Linked DNA regions of Roseivirga sp. BDSF3-8. The protein of the gene in region 1 interacts with the protein of each later gene in a pairwise test. Links are inferred from orthologs where the notes say so. Each region holds a gene or a part of one and is shown on either strand. Other genes may lie near its edges.

What was found.
Region 2: the proteins of AB9P05_RS11930 (region 1) and topA interact in binary tests that used the Escherichia coli proteins (3 or more experiments, as listed by UniProt). The link is inferred for Roseivirga sp. BDSF3-8 from one-to-one orthologs.

The regions. Positions count from the first base shown.
Region 1 is NZ_JBGNFV010000001.1:2,904,841-2,911,691, reverse strand. The notes cover bases 1,369-4,314. They hold AB9P05_RS11930 (YigZ family protein), read right to left. Parts: upstream 3,182-4,314; coding sequence 2,555-3,181; downstream 1,369-2,554. Other genes in these bases: AB9P05_RS11920 (GNAT family N-acetyltransferase), read left to right, coding at 4,193-4,314; AB9P05_RS11925 (hypothetical protein), read right to left, coding at 3,216-4,109; dnaN (DNA polymerase III subunit beta), read right to left, coding at 1,369-2,442. Outside these bases: AB9P05_RS11950 (mechanosensitive ion channel family protein), read left to right, coding at 1-185; AB9P05_RS11945 (hypothetical protein), read left to right, coding at 213-680; AB9P05_RS11940 (hypothetical protein), read left to right, coding at 798-1,241; more of dnaN, read right to left, coding at 1,318-1,368; more of AB9P05_RS11920, read left to right, coding at 4,315-5,149; AB9P05_RS11915 (hypothetical protein), read left to right, coding at 5,151-6,428; AB9P05_RS11910 (GNAT family N-acetyltransferase), read right to left, coding at 6,418-6,851.
Region 2 is NZ_JBGNFV010000001.1:5,087,279-5,094,167, forward strand. What follows is about bases 1,790-4,773. They hold topA (type I DNA topoisomerase), read left to right. Parts: upstream 1,790-2,115; coding sequence 2,116-4,431; downstream 4,432-4,773. Other genes in these bases: AB9P05_RS21095 (histidine phosphatase family protein), read right to left, coding at 1,790-1,977. Outside these bases: AB9P05_RS21085 (agmatinase family protein), read right to left, coding at 1-60; speE (polyamine aminopropyltransferase), read right to left, coding at 82-1,383; more of AB9P05_RS21095, read right to left, coding at 1,489-1,789; AB9P05_RS21105 (PAS domain-containing protein), read left to right, coding at 4,792-6,889. UniProt on the Escherichia coli protein: Releases the supercoiling and torsional tension of DNA, which is introduced during the DNA replication and transcription, by transiently cleaving and rejoining one strand of the DNA duplex.

The DNA.
Region 1 (6,851 bases):
CAAGAAGTGAAGTAGTCAAGTTAATTAAGAAAGCATTTGACGACAATAATATTACGATTCCATGGCCTATCCGTACTCTTGACTTTAATATCAAGGGTGGTGAAAAGCTTTCGGACATGGCGATAAATTTAAAGAATGCCACGAACGGAACAGGGGAATCAAAGATTTCAGACACAGAAAGCTGAAAATTTTTTGCACCAAATTAGAAACAAATGAAAACGACCAATTTTTTTAAGACTTCGATAAAAGGTGTGGCTGCCATGGCTATTTGTGGTGGTTTACTATTCACAGCGTGCGATGGTCAGCAAACAGAGCGGGCCGAAGAAAACCTGGAACAAGCAGGTGAAAACATCGAGCAGGCCTTTAAGCAAGAGCGCGATGAAATGAAAAACGAGTTGAATGCCAGTCTGAATGAGATTGACATGAGACTTGAGAACATCGAGCAAAAAATGGAGCAGGAAGGCGAAGAAGCAAGCGCCGAAATGCGTGAAGAGTGGAATGAAATGAAAACGAACCTCGAGGAGGAGCGTCAGGAACTGCAAGCTAATATGCAGCGTCTTGAAAATGCTACCGAAGAGGAGTGGGACGAGATTTCTGCTGACGTACAGAATGCGATAAACAACGCTACCCGTGAGCTTGAAGAAGAAACAGCAGAAATGAACGACGGCGAGGATATGTAATCCGACCCTTAGGTCAAGCAATAAATAACTGAAAAGCGGCAGATCACTCTGCCGCTTTTTTCTTTTAACAATTAGCCGGCTTGCCGGCTTTATATATCAGTAACCAAAGACGAAACCATGCACATACCACATTTCATCAGAAGAGGCTTAATCGTACTATTCCTGGGCTTAGGTATTATGGCCTGTGATAATAAAACGGACGGGGATGACGACGATGACGTGGAGCACATAGAGGAGGAAAACTTTGAAGCTGCGCGTGAAATCACTCTGGACAAACTGGACACTTACCTTGATAGCCTGATAGCAAGACAGCAAATACTTGAAGACAGGGTAGCGGACATCAAATTAGAAACTGAAGACAGCTCAGCATATGAACCTTATAATGAGGCAATCAGCAAACTAGAACGTACTCGTGTGAGTATCCGTGAGCAGTATGGCGTGATGCAAAATATAAAAGGTGAGGAGTGGGAGAAAATTGCGGACAGGGTTCGTAAAACGCTGGAAGAAACTGATGGCATGATCAATGGCTCTGCCATGGAGGCCCCTGATGAGGAGATGTAATGACTGAAAAGAATAAAAAAAGCCCGGTTTGCAGTTTAGCAAACCGGGCTTTTTTTATTAAGTCTGGCCTTAAGGCTTATACATAATTGTTAAGCATAACAGGCATTACCAGCATAAGGATATCTTCGTTATCGGTGGCTTCACCAGGCACTATAAGTCCGGCGCGATTAGGGGCAGACAGCTTCATGGTGACTCTGCCTCCGTCCAGGTTATTCAGCATCTCTATAAGGAAGCGGGCGTTGAAGCCGATCTCAATATCTTCGCCTTCGTGCTGACAGCTGAGGCGCTCGTTGGCTTCGTTAGAGAAGTCGAGGTCTTCAGCAGAGATTTGTAATTCACTGCCGGTGATTTTTAATCTTACCTGGTGAGTGGTTTTATTGGCGTAGATGGCAATACGACGCAGGGAGCTCAAAAGCTCCAGGCGATCAATGGTCATATTGTTCTCATTGTCTGCGGGAATGACGTTCTCATAATCAGGGAAACGCTCATCTATAAGACGGCAGATCATCTGTATATTATTGAAACGGAAGAAGGCGTTGCTGGCATTGAACTCCATAGCTACATGGGCGTTTTCGCTTGGCAGTGTGCTTTTCAGCAGGTTCAGCGCCTTGCGGGGAATGATGATGCTATTCTCTCCCTCACTGGCAACATCTACGCGGCGGTAACGAATAAGGCGGTGACCATCTGTGGCGACAAATGTGGTATTTGTATCGCTCAGGTTAATGTACACACCGGTCATGGCGGGGCGCAGCTCATCATTACTTGTCGCAAAAATGGTATTATTGATTGCGCTGCTGAGTACCTCGGAATTGAGGTCTACTGTGTAACCGTCAGAGATGGTAGGCACCTTGGGGAAGTCTGTTGCATTCTCCCCTGCCAGTTTGTACCGTCCGTTGTCTGAGCTGATCTCTATGCTATATGTCTCTTCGTCAATGCTAAAGGTAACCGGCTGCTCAGGCAGGTTCTTAAGGGTATCTATCAGGATACGGGCGGGAACGGCAATACTGCCACTTTCTTTGGCCTCCACTTCCAGCTCGGTGATCATGGAAGTCTGCAAATCGGAAGCAGTGATTTTCAACTTACCATCCTCTATCTCAAAAAGGAAATTCTCAAGTATGGGAACTACCGGATTAGTGGTGATTACCCCATTGATACTGGAGATCTGCTTTAATAAGGCGGACGAAGAAACTATAAATTTCATGCTAGCGACAATACAATGTTAGAGGCATTTAATAGCCTTTCTCTGGATATTTTTGAACTGGGTAAAGTTATAAATAAAAATCTAAAATATGCATGATGCAAGGCTTCGCGCATTAAATCTCCTCCACAGGGTCTTTTCGCTTGGTTTTTATTGTATCTGAAAGGGTAAACTGATCAGCGAAAGCCTCTGACCGGGTCTCTCTTACGCGCAGCACCATGCGGCATTCCATACCGAAATCCTGGCTCACTACTTCTGCATCGAAATCTTTCACTGCCCGCATCACCTCGTTCATATCCGGGTAGGTAAAGGATACTTGGTATGTATGCATGACGGTTACGGGGACTACCCTGGCGGCGGAGAGTGCTTCGGCGGCGGCTGTCTTATAGGCGGAGATCAGCCCTCCTACGCCGAGCTTAGTACCCCCGAAGTATCTTACTACTATTACGAGCACATCGGAGAGGTTAAAGCTCCTGATCTGCCCGAGTATGGGGTCACCGGCGGAATGGTTAGGTTCTCCGTCATCATTGGCGCGGTAGTGGGTGCCATCGCGGCCAAGTGCCCAGGCGTAGCAATGATGGCGGGCATCGTAATGCTTTTTTCGCAGGACTTCCTGGGCTTCTTTTATCTCTTCTTCAGAGGTTACAGGAAAGGCGTAGGCTAAAAACTTACTGCCTTTTTCCTTGTAAAACCCTTCGGACTGCCCTTCAATACTTAGATATGTGTCCTGTTCCAGTTCCAAAATACCTGATGTTTCGGGCTAAATAGCTAAAAAATCATAAGGCAGCCAAAATTTCCTGGTGGCTGAGGAGGATTATTGCGAGTACGGCAAGGGCTATACCGAGCTTATTGAGTGGCTTGAGGCGTTCGTCGAACAGGACAACAGCCAGTAAGGATGAGATAATGATAATGCCGATGTTAAGCATAGGGTAGAGGATGGCGCCGTTATTATCAAATGCGGAAAGGGCCTTAATGAGGAAGTATATGGAGAAGTAATTAGGCACTCCAAGGGTGATGCCTCCCACTATGCTCCTGAGTTGGATGGGCCGTCTGGTAAAAAATACGCCAACCATGCCTACGACGCCTGCTACTACGAAGATAACAATGGGAAAGACGGCCTCGCCGGGACCATCCAGGAAGTGAAGGTTTGTGTAATTAATGGTTGTATCAATAAGGCCGCTAAGTAAAAAGACGGACACGGGCATGATCATATTGCGGTAATTGAAGGCCTCACGGGGGGCGCCTCTCTCTCTTTTGATACTGGTCAGAAAAATGGCGGCCAGTGCCAGTATGATGCCTGTGTAGTTGAGGACATCCATTTCTTTCTTTTCTATTTGCATAAAGAAAAGACTGAAGACTACCGGTATGGTAAGGGACATTTTGCTGGCTACGGAGGCAACTGAGACGCCTACCTTCTGGGTGGTCCGGGCCATGAGATAAAAGGTGCCTATAAAGACGAGCCCTAGTATGCCTCCAATCCAGGTCCAGGTGCCTCCGTTGAGGAAGGTTTGTAAAGGATCCTGACCTGAAAGAAATAATAGACCGGTAATGACACAGGCAATGTAGTTAACGACTATGGCCTGGAGTGTATCTACTCCGAATCGGCTATAGGCTCTGAAGTTCAGGAAAATAAATACATTGACCAGTATGGTAAGCAATAGATAAATCATGCAGCAGAAAATTTCAGCCTGCAAAACTAAGATTTATAAAATAATTTCACCGGGTGTGAACGTCACCTTTGTTATAATTGTGTATGGCAGGGCTAATCCGACCACTATCTGGCTTCGAAACATTCACCTTAAGGCTGTATGAGGATGCTGAGAATGCCCCTGAGTCTCCGGGAGGGGTATTATTTCAGAGCATGGCCTTTATAAGTCATAAGGGCTATGATGAGGTGCGTATTTTTGACCTGACGGATGAATCGGGCATGATCCGTCTACGCCTTAGCTTTGCTATGGCGCACGGCAAATGGATAAGCCTGCCGGGGGCTCCTTTCAGCGGACCTTCCTGGGAGGAGCCTCTGCCTGTTGAGGGGGTGTTGGTGGCGTTCCTGCAGGCATGCCTCGCGGAGCTATCCGATGGGGTAGGAACGTTGATACACCTGATGCCCGAAGGGTATTATCTGCCAGGCTATGAACGCTTTCGCGGTGCCTGCCTGGCGGCTGGGTTTGAAGAAGAAACGGATAGCCTGAACCATCATCTGGCATTAGATAAGCGCTGCCGTGAAGATATGCACAGCATGCAGCGACGGAGGTTACGCCGGGCTACACAGGCAGGTCTGCAATTTGAAAAAAGGAACCGGGAATTTTTAGAAGAGGCCTTAACTCTGATTGCGGACTGGAGGGCAAAAAAGAGGCACAGTATGTCTATGACTCACCGGGAGCTGGCATCTGCATTTCATGATTTCCCAGACCATTACCATCTGTTCACTGTGCAAAAAGAGGAGAGGGTTCTGTCGATACTTATTGCTGTTACTGTCTCCAAAGACATCCTGTACTACTTCCTGCCTGCAAATAACCCTGAGGCAGGCACGCTGAGCCCATCGGTGTTTCTGATAGAGGAACTAAGCAGGTGGGCGTGTGGGCAGGGCTATTGGGTGCTTGACCTGGGTACAAGCATGTTGCCCGACGACACGGTAAATGAGCCACTTGCCGTATTTAAAAAAAGAATGGGGGGTATTCCATCAGTCCGCAAAACTTTCCACACGTAAGGTGGTAGTAATCTCAATGATGGGCTTTTTAAGACGTGCGGCATGGTCGGTGGTATCTGTATTTTCGAGGGCGGTAAGCTTCCTGCTCGTCAATAAGATGTTTGCTCTGTACCTGGGGCCGGCGGGCATTACGCTGCTGGCTCACTTTCAGAACCTTATCAGTCTGGTGACTCAAGTGCCTAATGACGGGATAAATCGGGGTGTGATACGCTACCTGGCGGGTGGTGATGTAATAAGCCCTGGCATGCCTGCGGAAAAATACCAGGCTAAAATACTGTGGACCGCACTAGGGATGAATGTGCTGGTGTTGCTTATCTCCTGCCTTGCCTTTTACTCCTTCTCCGGTTTCTTTCTGGATGAGTTTACGGTGTCTTTCAGCAGCAGGCGGTTTGTACTATGGTTACTGATATTTCTGGTATTACTTCTCTCTAACCTCCTTTTGCAGGCAATATTACTTAGCCAGCAAAGGCTACGCGGTTATGCAATTCTGAATTCGATGGTATCGCTGGCAACGGTAATAGCTGTGGCGATCGGTGTGCAGATGGCTAATCAGGAGACGGCGCTTCTGGCTTTTGCAGCGGGCCAGGCTTCGGGGGTGGTGTTTACGCTTTCTTACCTGATATGGAAAGGGCTACTACCTATCCGCAGGCCATCCTTTTCATCTAAAAAGTTTAGAAAGCTGAGCGACTTTCTGCTCATGGCTTTGGTAGCAATGGTGTTTGGGCGCTTACTGGACTTTTTTGTGAGGGAATACAGTATTGAGCGGTTTGGCTTAGGCACTACAGGTCTATGGCAGTCGGTTGTGAAATTATCTGATACGTATCTGGTGTTTTTTTCGGCGGTAATCAGTTCGGTGTACTACCCGTATATCAGCAGCATGGTATTTCATGTAGAAGTGCTTAAGAAGTTTGTCCGGCAGATACTGATAAGCCTGGCGATTATTACTCCGGTGCTCCTGATTATCATTTACTACTACCGTGAGTTCTGGCTCAGTCTGCTGTTTACATCAGGCTTTGCGGATGCGGCGTTTATGGTAGACTTTCAATTGTTGGGGGATTATTTTTACATGCTTTCTTTTCCGCTGACGTATTTGCTAATAGCTCAGACGCGGACCCGCACGTTTATATTCCTGGAGGTATTTGCAGCAGCAGCTTACCTGGGTTGTATCTGGTGGCTGGTACCAAGCTTCGGTATAGAAGCTCTGCCCGCTGCACACTTATATAAGAGCATGGCTGTATTTGCGCTGGCGCTTCTGCTAAATCGGCGCATTATTTTCTAAAGGACTGGACGATCCATTTTCTGGCCTTTTGAATGGTCTTTAAGATTTGCGGCAGGTTGTTTTGGTGAATAACGTGGTAGGTTTCCTTCCGGCCACCAAAGCGGCGGTAGTAGTCGAGTACACTCTGGGACGCTGGTGCCTCAAAATCAAACCACAAAGGCACATTGCTGCCTGCATGCTCCGCTACTACACGGTCTATTAGTAGGCTGAGGGCATCGAGCCGCTTGCCTTCCGGGGTACTGGCATTAAAAATATAGATAAGGCGGTTGTGCCACCTGAGTATGGCGGCACCTGCTAACCACTGGTCTTGAAGCACTGACTCATACACGGTAACAGCTTTCATCTGTTGCCATTTTTTAAATAGCGCGTGGAACATAGGGTACTCGGTGCCATCTATACCGTAAATGCCGGGCTCGATATATT
Region 2 (6,889 bases), 2.2 Mb from region 1 along the record:
GGCGCCTACGCCGTTGGGGTCAAATGATTCGATCTTCTTTTTTAGCAGCTTATCGCTCATAATAAAATCGTCGAAATTAGATCAGTTATTGCCTTCTGCCCCTTTACCGATCATCCGTTGCACAAAATTAGGTAATGCAAAAGATGAGCGATGCAAGGCGGGGTTATAATACTGCAGGTCGTGTTTACCGCAGAACGCTTCTGCCCTGGCTTCATCATAATTTTTTAGCGGATGCAACTGACCCTTTGATGAGAAACTGAAGCTCCACATACCCGTAGGATAGGTAGGTATATGAGCCAGGTAGCAGTGTACATGATCCATACCGAAGATCTCGCGGTACACCTGGTAAATCTCTTTAAACACCTTATTATTAAAGCGGGGGCTCTCACTCTGGGTGATCATGATGCCATCGCTGGTGAGTATCCGATGAACCTGCTGGTAAAACTCTTTGGTAAAGAGCCCTTCGCTTGGCCCGACGGGGTCGGTAGAGTCTACAATTACCAGATCAAACGCTTCGTCAGCGCACTCATTCACATATTTTATGCCATCGTCGATCTTAAGCGTGAGCCTGGAATCATCTAAAGACTTACTTATTGCGGGTAGATGTAACTTACTGGCTTCCACAACTTTATCATCTATCTCCACCATCACTACTTCATCCAGGTTTTCGTGCTTTAGCAACTCACGGGCCGTGCCGCCGTCACCCCCGCCAATGATGAGGGCACGCTTAGCCTTGCCATGCACCAGCATAGGTGTATGAGTAATCATCTCATGGTATACATACTCATCCTCTTCCGTACACATAACCATCCCGTCCAGCGTCAGCATGTTACCGTAGGCAAGGGTTTTGTACACCTCTACTTTCTGGAAATCCGTTTGCGCTTCGTACAGCTTCTCCCCGCTGTGCTTAAGGCTCAAGGCAATATTGTCATTACGCTCCGTAAACCAGATGTCGCGGCTGCGGAGTGGCGTACCATCTTCAGCGCTGGCCTGGTCCCGCAATTGGGCTACGTTAAAGTCGCGTTTCTTAAGCAGGCTCATTTCCCCTCTGCGCATCTCTATGGCTGAGGCGTGGGCCGATTGAAAAGCTTTCTTCAGTTCAGCCTGAGACACCCACGGGTCTACCGAGTCACCGCAGGTAAACAGGTCTACGGAGGCATAGCCATATTCCGGCCAGGTGTGGATGGCCAGGTGACTTTCCTGGATTACCACTACACCAGATACGCCGTAAGGACTGAAATGATGAAATGTTGAGTTAATGATTGTGGCTCCGGCTGTTTCGGCGGCTCCGCACATGCTTTGTTCGATATGAACGACATCGTTAAGCGATTCGGGACTACAATCGTAAAATTCTACAATTATATGACGGCCTAATGCTCCCATTCGAATAGAAAAAAATTAAACGTTAAAATAAGGGGCGCAAAGTAAAGAATATTTTATCACACCCTGATTATATACTTGTCAACAGGGTGTTTGTTTGCCTCACCCCTATTCAGGATGGCTCACAGACACAAGGTGGCCGGTATTGCCGGACACTGCGGCCCAGGTCCCGGTCTCAAAATTTATGTGCACCATGCCACCGGGAGATATATTTCCTACCTCATCCCCAATGAGATACTCGGCAAAGTAAGACAGGGTCGGATTATGACCTATGATACAGAGGCTGCTATGCTTATCATCTGCCTCATTTATCACTTTCAGGTAAGTCCGGACAGAGGCCTCATACAGTTCATCCATAAAATTTATATGCTGTATATCGAAAAAAACCTGTTCAGCCAGCCGTGAGGCTGTTTCTTGTGCACGGCGTGCCGTACTACATAATATAATGTCAGGTCGCATATCTGCCGTATCCAGCTTTTTACCAAGGCGAGAGGCATCCGTAAGCCCCTTTTGTGAAAGAGGACGTTCGTGGTCTTTGCGGTCAGTAGAGGGGAGTTCTGCCTCCGCATGTCGTATGAGTAACAGGTGCTTAACCATTTTGCTTTTTCATGAGTTAAACGGGTCGAAATAGCAAGTGGTAAAGGTAGGCATTCATACCTATTAATTCCCGACGTTTGTTTTTTATATTGATTTTTCTTCATATTTGAAGACTTTTGAATCTTAAACCTTAGAAGAATGCCCAAGAACCTGGTCATTGTCGAGTCACCGGCAAAAGCAAAAACAATAGAGGGGTACCTGGGAAAAGACTTCACCGTTACGTCAAGTTACGGCCATGTGCGCGATCTGCCTAAGGCGGATAAAGCGATAGATATAGAAAACGGATTTAAGCCGACCTACGTAGTCACCGACGATAAAAAGAAGGTGGTAAGCGAACTGAAGAAACTGGCGAAAAACTGTGATACCATATTCCTGGCAAGTGATGATGACCGTGAGGGGGAAGCCATTTCCTGGCACCTTATGGAGGCACTGGACCTGAACGAAGCCAAAACACGCCGGATCGTGTTTCGCGAAATCACCAGAAAGGCGATAGAATCGGCTATTAGTAATCCCCGGGGGATAGACTTGGATCTGGTCAATGCTCAGCAGGCCCGCCGTATCCTTGACCGCCTGGTAGGTTTTGAGCTTAGTCCTATTCTCTGGAAAAAAATTAAGACAGGTCTTTCTGCCGGCCGTGTGCAATCAGTGGCTGTACGCCTCGTGGTTGAGCGGGAGAGAGAAATAGATAAATACGAAGCCAAGAGCAGCTACCGGGTGGTGGCTCGCTTTGATCTTGGCAAAGGCAAAGTGCTCAACGCTGAACTCAGCGAGCGCTTTAAGGAAGAAGAAGAGGCCGAAAAGTTTCTGCAGGATTGTGTGGGCGCAGAGTATTCCATCGCGCGCCTGGAGACAAAGCCTGCCAAAAAGACTCCTGCCCCACCCTTTACCACTTCTACCCTGCAACAGGAAGCCTCACGCAAGCTGGGTTTTTCTGTGGCCCAGACCATGACGCTGGCACAGCGACTGTACGAAGCAGGTAAGATCAGTTACATGCGTACCGACTCTGTGAATCTGTCTGAAGAGGCTATTCAAAGTGCCAGCAAAGAGATCGTTTCAGCTTATGGCAAGGAGTATTTTAAAGAGCGCCACTATAAGACCAAGTCGGCCGGTGCACAGGAAGCTCACGAAGCCATTCGCCCCACCGATTTTTCTGTACACGAAGCAGGTGAGGACCGTAACGGGCAGCGTCTGTATGAACTGATCTGGAAGCGAGCCATTGCCTCGCAAATGTCAGACGCTCAACTGGAGAAGACTACGGCCACTATTGATATAAGTACGGTAGACAAGAACCTGACTGCCACCGGTGAGGTAGTGAAGTTTGAAGGGTTTTTGAAAGTATATATTGAGTCTACCGATGAGGACGATGAGCCAAGCGAAAGTAAGGGCATGCTGCCACCGCTTGAAACAGGCCAGATACTGGACTTGCAGGAAATGAAGGCCCGTCAGGGATTCAGCCGCCCTCCCGCCCGCTATACAGAAGCCAGTCTCGTTAAAAAACTGGAAGAAATGGGTATCGGTCGTCCGTCGACTTACGCCCCTACTATTTCTACAGTGCAAAAAAGAGGCTATGTGATCAAAGAATCACGGGATGGCAGAGAAAGAACCTACGTTGAGTTTACCCTCAGCAATGATAAGGTTGGCCGTGAGGAGAAAACCGAAACCACCGGTTCGGAAAAGAATAAGCTCTTCCCTACAAATATCGCCATGGTGGTGAATGATTTCCTTAAGGAGCACTTCCCTACTGTGATCGACTATTCTTTTACAGCCAAGGTTGAGAAAGAATTTGATGAGATAGCCCATGGCGGCAAGGCCTGGGAGCAGATGATCGAAGACTTCTACGGCAATTTTCATGACCGCGTGGAGCAGACAGAAAATATTGAGCGGTCAGAGGTACCCTCTTCGCGTGAGTTAGGGGTAGATCCAAAGTCAGGCAGGAAGGTAATCGTAAGGCTTGGCCGTTTCGGTCCGCTGGCTCAGATAGGTGACCAGGAAGAGGATGGCGAAAAGCCCCAGTATGCAAGCTTACGTAAAGGGCAATTTATCGAAAACATTACCCTGGAAGATGCCCTGGAGCTATTCAAGCTGCCTCGTGATGTGGGGATGTTCGAGGATAAAAAGGTCGTGGCCGCCATCGGGCGCTTTGGCCCCTACATTCGTCATGATAGTAAGTTTGTCAGTCTGCCTAAAGAAGATGATCCTCACAGCGTAAGTGAGGAAAGAGCGATAGAGCTCATCCTGGCTAAACGAAAGGCAGACGCCGAGAAGCATATCAAATCATTTGATGAAAATCCGGACGTACAGATACTTAATGGCCGGTGGGGACCCTATATTAAGGTAGGCAAGAAGAATGTGAAAATTCCTAAAGACAAAGATCCTAAGGAACTCACGCTGGAAGAATGCCTGGACCTGGCCGAAAAGACCCCGGTCAAAAAAGGAAGAAGTAAAAAGAAATAGAACGAAAAAGCCCGTGTAAAACGGGCTTTTTTTATGTAAGGTTTTTTGCAGAATGCTATGTTTTGCAACAAGCTTGGTCCATCCCTACTCTTTTTGATTCTTATAACAATCTTCTACTGACAGAAAGATAGGGTGACGGAAGGATTATTTTTAAAAATAAATACTTACGGAAATTACCATGCTAAACCTGGGCAAGGTTTCCGCTACTTATGTACACAGTCAGTAAAAGATGTTCAAATTAAATTCACTAAAATTTTTATATTGTATATGAAGTGTTTTTTGAAGCATTTTATCATTTTAAACGCGTATTCTTTCCCATGTAAGAAAGGATAGGCGGAAAGCGCTAAAGTGAATTTGAATATGGGCCAATCATCATCACGCTTTTTAGACTTTGGAAGCCTGCGTAACAGGATTATCCTTAGCCTCACCGTAATGGGGGGACTTACCCTTATCTACATATTTGTTACCGCCCGGCAGGCGGACCTCATTGAGGAAACGGCACTACAGCAGCATACCATTTACCAGCCCGGAGCCAAGGCAGGAGAGCGGGCAGCCAAAGGCCTGCATAAGTCCACCCTGATGCTCACTACATACCTGCAGTCAGGCGAAGAGACCTACCGGGTGCAGTGGGAAGCTGCCTGGGAAGAAGACATATTCCCTGCGGTAGCCACGCTTAAGAATCATCGCGGGTCGCTTGTACAAGCTGAGGCTGAGCGCATCTGGCGGGGTATGGAAAAGAAACTGAACCAGCTGCGCCGCAATCAGGCTGACCTGATAGAAAGCGCTCAGAATGACCTGGTCAGAGCTGATTACTTCGAAAATAATGACTCAGCCCTATCTATTACCCAGAAAAACCTGCTGAATAACCTGGATGAGCAGGTAGTACCGGCAAGCATAGACCTCACTTATCGTGCCCAGCAGTTGGGGGCCCTCTTCACTGAGATAGACGAGGAAAAGCACGCCAGCCTGGAGGACATCATACTGGTACTCGATATCATGGCCTATATTGTCATGGCCCTCTGTGTGGTCCTGTCAATCGCATTTGGTATATGGATCGTGCGCGCCGTTATTATGAGCATCTACCGTATCTCTAAAACGCTCAAAGCACTCAGTAACGGTAACCTGCCAGAGCCGATGCCCCAGGAGCGCAACGAAACGCGCTACATAATTAAGCAACTTAATGCCCTTATCATGCAACTACGAAACGTGCAGCATTTTGCCACACTTGTAGGTAAGCGCGAGTTTGATAATGACATAGTGGTATTCAATAACGAAGGTGTGCTGGGTGAATCACTGGCAGGGATGCGAAGCAGCCTTTCCCAGGTGGCCCGGGAAGACCGTCAGCGCAACTGGGTTAATGAGGGCCTGGCGCAGTTTGCCGACATTCTGCGCAATAAAGATAATATCAAAGAGCTGTGCGACGAGGTCATCGTACAGCTAACCAAATACAGTGGCGCCATCCAGGGGGGTATTTTCCTCGTGAAAGATGAGGAAGAGAACGAGCCCTACATGGAACTGATAAGCTGCTATGCATTTGAGCGCCACAAAAAGACCGGCACACGAATACATAAAGGGGAAGGGATAGCCGGACAAAGCTGGCAGGAAAATGATACCATCATCATCACCGAGGTTCCGGATAGCTACATTAACATCCGTTCAGGCCTGGGGCATGCTAATCCCAAAGCAATACTGGTAGTGCCTTTGGTGTATAACGAGGAAACAATCGGCGTAGTGGAACTGGCTTCTTTCAAGCCCCTTGAGGATTATCAGGTTGAGTTTATACAAAAACTTAGCGAAAACCTTGCTGCCTCTATTGCCACTACCACCAATAATGAGCGTACCCGTAAGCTGCTGGAGGAATCTCAGGAGATAACCGAACAAATGCTGGCTCAGGAAGAGGAGATGCGCCAGAATATGGAGGAACTGCAGGCTACGCAGGAAGAGATGCGCCGCACACAAAATGAAATCAGGGACAAAGAGAGCAATCTCAATGCGCTGATAAATAATACGAATGACACCATTTTTGCTATAGACAGAGACTACTGCATTACGGTAGTTAATGACACGCTCCGCAATAAGTATAAGAAAGCGGGCATAGACCTGAAGGCAGGCGTGAATATACTGGAGGTACTGCCTGCAGACCAGCGTGCTAAATGGAAGGAGCGCTATGACCGCGCCCTTTCCGGTGAAAGCTATAAGCAATTTGAAGAGCGCATGCTCGACGATAAGCTACAGGTGGTGGAGACCTACCATAACCCTATCATGAACGTGGAGGGGAAAGTAATCGGTGTATCAGTGATTGCCCGTGATGTAACGGACATTGTGCAGGTGCAACGCGAACTGGAGCGTAAACAGGGTATCGTCAACTCGGTGATCAATAATACGGATGACACCTTCTTTGCCATTGACCAGGACTTCCGCATTACTATCGTGAATGAAACGCTTAGGAAGCGCTTTG